4 regions of the Micromonospora sp. IBHARD004 genome follow, and region 2 is predicted to be linked to each of the others. Evidence: riboswitches for the same ligand, from Rfam matches in the RefSeq annotation. Region 2 holds a riboswitch; each other region holds the start of a gene.
The links. A riboswitch is a leader RNA that binds a small molecule or an ion and turns the genes downstream of it on or off. The one in region 2 is predicted to bind cyclic di-AMP.
Positions count from the first base shown of each region.

Region 1 (2,931 bases), 1.1 Mb from region 2:
GCGGGTGCCACCAGGGGCCAAGTCAGGCCGTCCAGGACCGGACCGACCAGCGGCTGGGCTGCAGGACGATGCGATCTTGTGCGATTCCCAAGCTGACAGTGCGCTTCGATTCCGGTCAGCGGAGCAGGCCTGGCGTTCGGTGTCCGCGACCGCCAGGCCGTCTCCAGGCCGTCACAGGTTCGCGACCGGCCACCGATGTCCCCCACGCCTCACCACTCCCGCCGCAGGTGAGAGGCACGATGACCACCGCCACCAGTGACAGCCAAGCCCGCATGGCATCTCTGGCGCACCTGGCCGACCCGCTGACGGCGGAAGGGGCCCCCGCCACGCGGGAGCCCCTTCCGATGGATCAGCCCGGTCGGCCGTAGCTGTTGATCTGGCCGTCGTCGACGCGTTTCATCGTGATCGGCTTGCCGGACTGGGAGGCGTGCACCACCCAGCCGCCGCCGACGTACATGGCGACGTGGTGCAGGTCGCTGTAGTAGAAGACGAGGTCCCCGGCGCGCAGCTCGCTCCGGCTGACCCGGCGGGTGACGTCGTGCTGCTGGCGGGCGTTGTGCGGCAGCGAGACGCCGGCCTTGGCCCAGGCGGCCATGGTCAGGCCGGAGCAATCGTAGTGGTCCGGGCCGGCGGCTCCCCAGACGTAGATCTTGCCGATCTGGGCGCAGGCGAACTTGACCGCGACCCCGGCGGGGCCGCCCGGGTAGCCGGACGGACAGGGCGCGGGCCGCAGCGGACCGCCGCCACCGCTGCCGTAGACCTTCAGCCGGAGCTTGTCCAGGCGGGCGATCTCGGCGTTGATCTGCTTCTTCTTCGCCGCGAGCTGGGCCTCGGTCCGGGTCAGCTGGGCGACCATCTCGTCCAGCGGCTTCTTCTTGGCGGCCAGCTGGTCGCGGAGTTCGACGACGTTGCGCACCTGCTGCTGCTGGCGGTGGGCGAAGCGGTCGAGCAGTTCGAGGCCGGCGACGACGTCGCTCGGCGACCGGCTGCCCAGCAGCGCGTTCACGGTCGACAGGTTGTCGCCCTTGTACGCGTCGGCGGCAAGACCTCCGACCTGGCCCATGGCGAGGTCGACCTGGAGCTGCAGCGGGGTGATCTGCTTGGCCAGGGCCGCTGCCTGCTTCCGCTTGACGGCGAGGTCCTGGCGGGTGGCGTTGTGCTGCTCGATGATCGGTTCGAGCTTGTTCCAGTCCTGGTCGATCTGGCGCTCGATCTCGGCGACCGACGGTTCGGCGTGGGCCGCCGTGGCGCCGCCGGTCAGGATGACGGCGGTGCCGGCCAGGGCGGCGAGTGCGGTGGTGAAGCGGGACCAGCGTGGACGCGGCGCAGCCGTCATCCGGTCGACCGACCGGACGGACGGTCGCCGCGGGGCATGGTGTGCCACCGGGCTTCCGTACTCCTTCTTCGCTGACCGCCTACCGGGTTAGCTGACGGGTTCGGGCGGGAAGGGAGCCGCCCTACCGCAGTGCTGCGGATTCACCCCAGGTACCTGGGTTCCCGGCTCGCCCGGAGGCGACTCGGCGGTGTCGGACCGTCACCACCCGGGTTGGACGATGCACACACCGGCCGACGATTGACCAGAGTAGAGATCGCCGTTATCAATCCGCAACCCACGGCGCCGTGACACTCCGTACCCAAATTTCCGGGGATCGCGGCGGTGAAGGTTTCTTTCACTCAACATCACTGCGGGGAAAGGTATTGACCCAACACCATGCGTGGGGTGAGGGTGAGCACGCAGTGACTTCCGCCCGATCTGGAGGTTCCATGCTCCGTCCACCCTTGCCGCCGAGCAGACGAGTTCTGCTCGCCACCGCCGTGGCTGCGGCGACCGCCCTTCTCAGCACCGGACCCGTCGCCGCCGAGCCCCTGGCCGCCGGGTCCGCCGAGCCAACCGACCGCCAGCAGCAGTACGCCGCGGCCGCCGCCGAGTACGGCGTGCCGGAGAGCGTCCTGCTCGGCGTGTCGTACCTGGAGTCCCGCTGGGACACCCACCCCGGCCAGCCGAGCACCAGCGGCGGCTACGGGCCGATGCACCTGACCGACGCCGACCAGGTCGTCGCCACGCCCTCCAGCTCGCACGTCGACGAGAACGAGGACCCCCGGGGCGACGAGTCCCGGCCCCTGGTCATCGATTCCACCGCGGCGGCCGAGCCGACCGGGGACCTCCTGCCGCGGGCGTCCCTGCAGACCCTCGACGCCGCCGCCGCGCTCACCGGCGTACCCGAGGAGACACTGCGCACCGACGCCACCGCCAACATCCGCGGCGGGGCGGCGCTGCTCGCGTCGTACCAGAGGGAACTGGCCGCGCCGGTCGGCGCCGGCAGCGACCCGGCGGCCTGGTACGGCGCGGTGGCCCGGTACTCCGGCGCGGACACCGAGGATGCCGCGGCGGCCTTCGCCGACGAGGTGTACGACCAGATCAGCGTCGGCGCCACCCGGACCACCGACGACGGCCAGCGGGTCACCCTCGCCGCCCGCGAGGTGACCCCCGACGAGTCCGGGCTGCACCGGCTCGGGCTGCGCCGCGCCGAGCGGCCCGACGGCCTGGAATGCCCGGTCCGCCTCGCCTGCGAGTGGATCCCCGCGCCGTACGAGAAGTACGGCCCGAACCCGGGCGACTACGGCAACCACGACCTCGGCGACCGGCCGGCCCAGCAGAAGCTCGAGTACATCGTCATCCACGACACCGAGGGCTACTTCGGCCCGAGCGTGAAGCTGGTGCAGACCAAGACCTACCTGGGCTGGCACTACACGCTGCGCTCGGTGGACGGCTACGTGGCCCAGCACATCAAGGCCAAGGACGTCGGCTGGCACGCCGGCAACTGGTACGTCAACGCCAAGTCCATCGGCATCGAGCACGAGGGCTTCGCCGGCCACGGCACCTGGTACACCGAGGCGATGTACCGGACCTCGGCCAAGCTGGTCCGCCAC
Region 1 is NZ_CP199934.1:103,679-106,609, reverse strand. It holds gene ACTWO6_RS00495 (C40 family peptidase) at 350-1,336, opposite strand; cyclic di-AMP (ydaO/yuaA leader) riboswitch at 1,398-1,533, opposite strand; gene ACTWO6_RS00490 (N-acetylmuramoyl-L-alanine amidase) at 1,765-2,931, shown strand, end outside.
Region 1: another riboswitch for cyclic di-AMP. It lies ahead of ACTWO6_RS00495 (C40 family peptidase); the one in region 2 lies ahead of ACTWO6_RS06150 (NlpC/P60 family protein).

Region 2 (2,931 bases):
GGTGACGAACCTTGTCCAGAACGCCATCGTCCACAACCTCCCCGCCGACGGCACCGTAACGGTCCACACCGAGGCGCACGGCGACACAAGCGTGCTGCGGCTCGAGAACACGGGTCGCCGGCTCCCACCGGAACTGGTACCGACCCTCACCGAACCCTTCCAGCGCGGAACGGAACGCGTACGCACCGACGAACACCCCGGCGTCGGCCTCGGCCTGGCCATCGTGCACAGCATCGTCCGCGCCCACGACGGGACCCTCGACCTCGTCCCCAACCCCAACGGCGGTCTTCTCGTCACGGTCCGGCTGCCCAGCACGCCCTAGGCATCGTCCCCGATCGGGGCTGTCTTTCAGGGGCTCGGGACCGGACGGTCAGCCGGGGCGGCGAGCACCGCTGTAAGGCATATTCGCCAACTGGGCCATTCGGACCACGTCCCCGGTATGCGGGGCGTGGACGATCAGTCCGTTGCCGACGTAGATGCCCACGTGATGGTGATCGGAGTAGAAGAAGACGAGGTCACCCGTGCGAAGGTTTGCTCTGCTCACCGCCACACCTGCGGTCCACTGAGAACCTGTGTAATGGTCCAGCTGCACCCCGGCCGACGCCCACGCGTACTGGGTCAGGCCGGAGCAGTCGAACGAGTCGGGACCGTCGGCCGCCCACACGTACGGCTCGCCGATCTGATTGCACGCGGTCTTCGCCGCGACGCCGCCGCTTCCCGTGATGGGGACGGCGGGACACTTCCCACCGATGAACAGCGAACTGGTCGACGTGATGGGTGAGGTGCTGCTCGCGGTGGCGGCTGTCTGCGCGGCGGCTGCGGCTCTGGCCGCCGCGGCGTCCGCGGCCGCCTTGGCCGCTGCGGTCGCCTCCGCGGCGGCGACCTGTCTGTGTAGCGCATCCAGCCGCTTGATCTCGGCGTCGATGGCCTTCTTGCGAGCCGCCAACTGGGCCTGCTGGCGCTGCTGTATCGCGATCAGCGCGTCAACCTTCTTCTTGTCGGCGTCGTAGCTCGCCTGCTGGTCCGACAGCCGGGTGATCTGTCGCTGCTCCGAATTTGCCACCTGATTCACGAGCGCGAGCTGATCCCCCAACGCGGTCGGCGGCGAGCCGCGGGACAGCAGGGCGTTGAATGTGGAAAGCGACTTTGCCTGCTTGTAGTACCCCGCCACAATCCCCTGGACCCGGGTCCTGCTGATCTCCACCGACTTGCCGAGTGGCTCGATCCTCCGGCTCAGTTCGGCCGATCTCCGCTGGTTCGTGGCCAGTTCCGACCGGACCTTGTTGTACTGCTCGATGACGGGTTCGAGCTTTTGCCACGCCGCTTCGATCTGCTGCTGTACATCGGCGGCCGACGGTGCGGCGTGGGCGTGGGCCGCTGGCCCGACGGCCACCATGGCCGCCGCCGCGACGGCGAGGATTCTGGTGAATAGACGCGATCCGGCGGGCCGGGTGCGCACGGGTGGCAACGGGTTCGGCTCCTTCCACTCGAGGCCGACGCACGTCACGGTGCACAGACCTCGACCGCCTGCCGGGTTAGCTGACGGGTTCGGGCGTGGAAGGCGCCCTACCGCTGATGCGGATTCACCCCGAAACCTGCGGTGGTTCCCCGGCTCGCCTGTCGACGCCAGTGACGTCCAGCGACTCGGCGGTGGCCGTCCCGGGGTACTCCAGGTGGAGACCGACATCCGGAACGGACGCTGACCAACATTAGTGAGGACGGCCCAAAGAAATCAACGAGCCGGCGACGCCAATTCACTGCGCTGTCAAGCGGGCACATTGGGTGCCGGAATTATGCGTACGATAAGGTTCCGCTAATCGAATCTTAAACGGCTCTAATCTTGACCCTCAACCTGCGCACTGTTCTCCTGCGGTAACGGCTCGCGTGAGGCTTGGCCAGGTCGGGAACCGCACCGCTCGATCCTTGGGGCCGGCTCGGACGTGCTGGCGGCATACGCCTCCGGGGCATTGGCGGTCGGGGGTGGCCTATTTGCGGTCCGTGATGTATGACGGCCGGCTTCCACGAGGGTGGAACTGACGGCACGGATCCGCCGAACTGTCGTACGACGGATCCGTGCCTACAGTGTTCCTCATCGGGCACACTCCGCGAGCAGCACCTTCGGCCGCGCGTGGCGTGGTGCGGTCAGGCGGAGTAGCCGCGGGTGGCGATCCAGTTGGCCATGACGGGTTCGGGCGGGAGGATGCGCCCTTCCATGACCGTCGGGCCCTGGATTCACCCAATGTTCGGTTGGTTCCCCGGCTCACATGATCGCGATTGGGCGGTCCGGCCCGAGCGTCATCGCGTTGATGACTTGACGACCCGGCCGGATGCGCCGACGCTACGGGTTTGACTTCTCGGCTGCAAGCTTCCTCCTTATGGCGGCTATAACCCGTTTGAATCACGGAGCGGCGCGTCTTCAGATAGCATGGGCCGGCGCTATTTGGATCGATATTGCTTGGTTTCACGCTCGCCAATGGCCGAATGGCTATGTTGGAGACCGGAGATATGGGTGCCGTGAACAGAATTCTTCACGCCGACATTCTCGTCATCGGCTTCGGCAAGGGGGGTAAGACCGTAGCCGCGAAGATGGGCCGGCTCGGCAAGCGCATCGTGCTCGTGGAGCAGTCGGACCGCATGTACGGCGGCACCTGCCCCAACGTGGGCTGCGTACCGACGAAGGGACTCGTCGACCGTTCCCACAAAGGCCGGCCGGATGACCCGGCGCAGGACTGGTACCAACGGTCAGTCCGGGAGGTCCAGGCCATCCGGGAGATGATGCGTCGCGGCAACTTCGACGCGTTGGACAGCATCGAGACGGTGACGGTGCTCACGGGGCGCTCCACCTTCATCGACCCGCACTCCGTCAGCGTCGTGACGGCCGACGAGCAGCTCACCGTCGCCGCCGACACAATCTTGATCGACACTGGCTCG
Region 2 is NZ_CP199934.1:1,252,993-1,255,923, forward strand. It holds gene ACTWO6_RS06145 (sensor histidine kinase) at 1-322, shown strand, start outside; gene ACTWO6_RS06150 (NlpC/P60 family protein) at 371-1,507, opposite strand; cyclic di-AMP (ydaO/yuaA leader) riboswitch at 1,510-1,660, opposite strand; gene ACTWO6_RS06155 (FAD-dependent oxidoreductase) at 2,482-2,931, shown strand, end outside.

Region 3 (2,931 bases), 2.8 Mb from region 2:
CACCACCCTCGACGCGCTGGGCTGAGCAGGGCTTCGACCGCCAACGGGCGGACGCCGGCCGTTCACTTGCATACATAGCGATGTGAACATAGATTGGGCCCGGCCGGGGCGAGGGCGAAAGGGTGTGGGCGTGGGCGCAGGTCATGACCACAGCGGAGCGGTGACCAACGCCGCCTACCGCCACCGGGGTCGACTCTGGGCCGCGTTCGGCCTGCTCACCACCCTGATGCTGGTCGAGGCGGTCACCGCGTTCGCGACCGGCTCGCTGGCCCTGCTCTCGGACGCCGGGCACATGTTCACCGACGTGCTGGGCATCGGCATGGCCCTCGCCGCGATCACCGCCACCCGACACGCCGACACCGACCCGCAGCGCACCTTCGGGCTCTACCGGCTGGAGGTGCTGGCCGCCCTGGCCAACGCGGTGCTGCTCGGCGCGGTCGCGGTCTACGTGCTGGTCGAGGCGGTACGCCGGTTCGGCGAGCCGCCGGAGGTGCTGGCCGGTCCCATGCTCGCGGTGGCGGTGCTCGGCCTGCTGGCCAACATCGCCGCCTTCGCCCTGCTGCGCAGCGGGGCGCAGGAGAGCATCAACCTGCGCGGGGCGTACCTGGAGGTGCTGGGCGACCTGCTCGGCTCGCTCGGGGTGATCGGCGCCGCACTGGTCATCGCGCTCACCGACTGGTGGTGGGCGGACCCCCTCGTCGCCGTCGCGATCGGGCTGTTCATCCTGCCCCGCACCTGGCGGCTGGGGCGCGCCGCGGTGCGCATCCTGGTGCAGGCCGCCCCGGAGCACCTCCAGGTGACCGCGGTGCACGACCGGCTGGCGGCGGTGCCCGGCGTGGCGGAGGTGCACGACCTGCACGTCTGGACGCTGACCTCGGGGATGGAGGTGGCCTCCGCGCACCTGACCATGTGCCCGGGCGCCGAGGTGGGCGAGGTGCTGGCCGCCGCGCGGGCCGCCCTGCGGGAGGACTTCCACATCGAACACGCCACGTTGCAGATCGAGCCCGGAGCGTCAGCCGGGGCCTGTGGTGCAGTCGAGTGGTAATTAGGGCAAACTTAAATCAGTGCGGGTATTGTGCACCTGTGCCGGTTTTGCCCCCGTTCGTGCCCGTAGCTCACCGGGCCGGACCGGGGCACCGCCGGTAGGCTCGGCCCCGGCCTCCGCCGGGCGGCGCCCTCCGGCGCCTGCGGTGGCCGCCGCCTAATCGCCGCCCGCGGCGAACCGGGGAACCATGTTCGTGGGGTGCATCCGCGCCAGCGGTAGGGATCTTCCGTCCCGAACCCGTCAGCTAACCCGGTCGGCGGCTGACGGAAGGAAACCTGAATGCCAGCAGTGGCACCTGCAAAACGGACGGCCGCCCGGTTGGCGGCCCTGCTCGTGGCGACACTCGCGCTCGGCCTCGCGACCGCGCCGGTCGGCCCCGCCGGGGCGGCGCCCCCGGCCGGCCTGCTCGCCGCCGCCCCCGGCGACGACGAGGGTGGCACCCCGGCCCTGCGCGCCCAGCTCGACGCGGCCAGCAAGGGCTGGCTGGAGGCGAAGACGGCGCTGGCCCGCTCGGCCGGCCGGCAGAAGCAGCTCACCAACCAGCTCACCACGATCAACGCCGAGCTGAGCGTCCGCGACACCAAGGTCGGCGAGATCGCCGGGGTCGCGTACCGGACCGGACGGCTCGGCACCGCGGCGGCGCTGCTCGCCAGCGACAGCCCGGAAGGCTTCATGGACCGCGCCGCCGCGCTGGGCCAGGTCGCCGCCAACGAGGACCGGGCGCTGCGGGACCTGATCGAGACCCGGGACCGGGCGACGGCGACCCGGACGGCGCTGACCGCCGAGATCCAGGAACAGCGCAAGCAGGTCGCGGTGATGGGCAAGCGCAAGCAGCAGGCCGAACGCGCGCTGGAGGTGGCGAACGACCGCGCCGAGAGCGCCCGCGACAGCGGCGGCACGGTCCGGGGCACCTCCACCGCGAACGCCGACCCGGCGCCACGCAACTCCGACGGCTCCTGGCCGCCCGAGTCGTGCAGCGTCAACGACCCCACCCCGGCCGACGGCTGCATCACCCCGCGCACGCTGCACGCGCTCAACGAGGCCAAGTCGGCCGGGTTCACCCGGTACGTCTCCTGTTACCGACCCAGCGGGTCGGGCGAACACCCCAAGGGCCGGGCGTGCGACTTCGCCGCGCAGTCCGACGGTTTCGGCGGCGTCGCCAGCGGCGGCGACCGGACGTACGGCAACAACCTGGCGGCGTACTTCGTCCGCAACTCCGACGCCCTGGCCGTGCTCTACGTGATCTGGTTCAAGCAGATCTGGCTGCCGAGCAGCGGCTGGAAGTCGTACAGCGGCGGCAACGGCGACCCGTCCAGCGACCACACCAACCACGTGCACCTGTCGGTCTACTGAGCCGGGGGGTGATCCGTCGCCGGACGGGTCACCCCCGCTACGCCCGTCGACGTACGCGGAATGTCGCCCCCGGCCCCACGACGCGGCCGGCCCGCCGGACCAGCATCGACGGCATGAGCCGACTCTCCCCCGCCAACCGCAAGGCCCTGCTGACCCTGCACCTGGTCACCTCGCTGGGCTGGCTCGGCGCGGACCTCGTGCTGCTCACCCTGGGCGTCGCCGGGCTGCGCGGCGCCGATCCCGCGGTGGTCTACCCCACCGCGGGGCTCGTCGTCACGTACCTCTTCGCACCGCTGAGCGTGGTGGTCTGGCTGGTCGGGGTGGTGAGTTCCCTGCTCACCCCGTGGGGGTTGCTGCGCTGGCGCTGGGTGCTGGTCAAGTTCGTGCTCACCACCGTGATGCTCGGCCTCGTCCTGCTGCTGCTGACGCCCCGGATCCGGCAGCTCGGCGAGCTGGGCGCCGCCGCCTCCACCCACTACCGGGTGGACCTGGTCGTCGCCCCGGCCATCTCCACCTCGCTGCTGCTGGTCGCC
Region 3 is NZ_CP199934.1:5,257,146-5,260,076, forward strand. It holds gene ACTWO6_RS25570 (HelD family protein) at 1-25, shown strand, start outside; gene ACTWO6_RS25575 (cation diffusion facilitator family transporter) at 131-1,045, shown strand; cyclic di-AMP (ydaO/yuaA leader) riboswitch at 1,189-1,320, shown strand; gene ACTWO6_RS25580 (coiled-coil domain-containing protein) at 1,325-2,398, shown strand; gene ACTWO6_RS25585 (hypothetical protein) at 2,512-2,931, shown strand, end outside.
Region 3: another riboswitch for cyclic di-AMP. It lies ahead of ACTWO6_RS25580 (coiled-coil domain-containing protein); the one in region 2 lies ahead of ACTWO6_RS06150 (NlpC/P60 family protein).

Region 4 (2,931 bases), 2.8 Mb from region 2:
GGCCCGCCCGGGACACCGGCACCACGTCCACCACGACGGCGAACGCCCGGCCGGAGCACCGGCCGGGCGTTCGTCGGCTGCGCCGGCACCGGCCCACGGGGCCGGATTCCGGCGGTACGTCAGCGCAGCCGGAGCTGCTGGCCCGGGAAGATGAGACCCGGATCGGCGCCGACCACGCGCTTGTTGCGCTCGTACAGCGCGTGCCAACCGCCGGCGAGGTCCCGTACGTCGGCGATCATCGACAGCGTGTCGCCCGGCTTGACCACGTACGTGGTGGTCGAGTCACCCGAGGCCGGCGCGGTACGCCGGTGGCTGCGGGTCGCCGGCTGCTCGCTCCGCGAGGAGCGCTTCTCCGCCTTCGACTTCGATCCCGAGTCCGACCGGGACGTCGAGCCGGAGTCCTTGGTGGAGTACTGCCGGGTCGAGCCGCCCTTCTTGCCGCAGACCGGCCAGGCGCCGATGCCCTGCCCGTCGAGGACCTTCTCGGCGATGGCGATCTGCTCGCCGCGGCTGGCCAGGTCGGCGCGGCTGGCGTACTTCTGGCCGCCGTAGCCGTTCCAGGTGCTCTTGGAGAACTGGAGGCCGCCGTAGTAGCCGTTGCCGGTGTTGATGTGCCAGTTGCCGCCGGACTCGCACTGGGCGATGGCGTCCCAGTTGACGCTGGCCGCGCTGGCCGGGGCGGCCGGGCCGAGGATCGCGGCGGCGCCGGTCGCGGCACCGACGACGAGCGCCCCGACGGCGAGGCGGCGCGCGCTGGTCCGTCGGTGGCGTGCGGTGTATTCAGTTGCCATGGTGTGGTTTCCTCCACGCCGACGAGGTGAGCTGTCGGGTTCGGGCCGAGGAGCCCGGCCGCCGTCAGGCGGCTTCACCCCGAGGTGTCGAGCACCGAGGAACGTGTGGGTCCCCCGCTCCCGCCTGAGGTCCAGGTACCGACGGGCCGGCGGCGGGATTAGGCGTTGCCGGTCCGTGGTGTCCGCGATCGCGAACGCATACGACGTTAGGAACGATTTCGGACGATCGCCCACTTCTTGTGAAGTTCTTCACCCGGCCGGGCGAAGGCGCGGAACTTCGAGTTGCGACACTCCCGAACGTGCAATAGGGAGGCCGCCGGGTAGACGCCCGGCGGCCTCCGCGAACGCGTTCAGTACGTCAGGCCGTAGCCCTGCGGGAAGAGCGGAACCTGCCCGTCGCCGGCGTTGATGGGCTGCTGACTGACCGAGTTCATCCAGGTCATCGGCAGTTTTCCGACCGGCGCGGCACCGAAGAGGACGTCGGCCACGCCGGCGCCCTCGGTGCCGGGCAGCCAGGACGCCAGCAGCGCGTTCCAGCCGGGCAGCCCAGCGGCGATGTCCAGCGGCCGGCCGGACACCAGCACCACGATCACCGGCACGCCGGCGTTACGCAGGGTGGCGATGGTGCGCAGGTCCTCCCGGTCCAGGCTCATGCTGCCGGTCCGGTCGCCCTGGCCCTCCGCGTACGGTGTCTCGCCGACGACGGCGATCGCGGCCCGGTAGCTGCCGTCGATGCCGGTGCCGCGCTGGTTGTAGGTGATCGTCGTGGTCGGACCGACCGCGGCCCGGATGCCCTGCAGGATCGTCGTGCCCGGGGTGATGGCGCCGGACGAGCCCTGCCAGGAGATGGTCCAGCCGCCGCTCTGGTTGCCGATGTTGTCGGCGTTCCGGCCGGCCACGAAGATCTTGTTGTTGTCCCGCGCCAGCGGCAGCACGCCGCCGGCGTTCTTCAGCAGCACCTGGGACTGGCGCACGGCCTGCCGGGCCAGCGCCCGGTGGGCGGCGTTGCCCACCGTCGGGGTCCAGGTCCGGTCGGTGTACGGGCGCTCGAAGAGGCCCAGCTCGAACTTCCTGGTCAGGATGCGCCGGTTCGCGTCGTCGATCCGGCTCAGCGGCACGTGCCCGTTCTGCACCTCGGCGCGCAGGGTGCTGATGAAGTTCTTCCAGGCGGTGGGCACCATGACCATGTCGATGCCGGCGTTGATCGCGGCGGTGACCTCGGCGGCGGTGAAGCCGGAGCTGCCGTCGATCTGGTCGATACCGTTCCAGTCGGAGACGACGAAGCCGCTGAAGCCGAGTTCGCCCTTGAGGACGGTGGTGATCAGGTACTGGTTGCCGTGCATCTTGACGCCGTTCCAGCTGCTGTAGGAGATCATCACTGAGCCGACGCCGCGCTGCACCGCGGCCTGGAACGGGGGCAGGTGGATCGCCCGCAGCTCGGCCTCGGTCAGCTGGGTGTCGCCCTGGTCGTCGCCGCCGGTGGTGCCGCCGTCGCCGACGTAGTGCTTGGCGGTGGCGAGCACCGAGGTGGCGCCGCCCAGGGTCGTGCCCTGCAGACCGGTGACCAGGGTGGACATCTCCGAGGGCAGGTCCGGCGTCTCGCCGAACGACTCGTAGGTGCGGCCCCACCGGTCGTTGCGGGCCACGCAGAGGCAGGGCGCGAAGTCCCAGTCGACGCCGGTGCCGGAGACCTCCTCGGCCACCGCCTGGCCGATCTGCTGCACCAGGGCCGGGTCGCGGGTCGCCCCGAGCCCGATGTTGTGCGGGAAGATCGTCGCGCCGACCACGTTGTTGTGCCCGTGCACGGCGTCCACGCCATAGATCATCGGGATGGCCAGCGGCGTGGCGAGGGCGGCCCGCTGGAAGCCGTCGTACATGTCGGCCCAACCGGTCGCGGTGTTGGGCGAGGGCGCGGAGCCGCCACCGGAGAGCAGCGAGCCGAGCCGGTAGGTGGTCAGGTCGGCGGCGGTCACCGAGCCGCGCTCGGCCTGGGTCATCTGGCCGATCTTCTCGTCCAGGGTCATCCGGGCGAGCAGGTCGGCGACGCGGGCGGCGACGGGCAGGCTCGGGTCCTGGTAGGGGTAGCTGGCGGCGGTGGCCGGGGCGGGCACGGCCAGGGCGGTCACCGCGACGAGGAGCA
Region 4 is NZ_CP199934.1:4,056,078-4,059,008, forward strand. It holds gene ACTWO6_RS19750 (transglycosylase family protein) at 120-791, opposite strand; cyclic di-AMP (ydaO/yuaA leader) riboswitch at 793-966, opposite strand; gene ACTWO6_RS19755 (glycoside hydrolase family 3 protein) at 1,142-2,931, opposite strand, start outside.
Region 4: another riboswitch for cyclic di-AMP. It lies ahead of ACTWO6_RS19750 (transglycosylase family protein); the one in region 2 lies ahead of ACTWO6_RS06150 (NlpC/P60 family protein).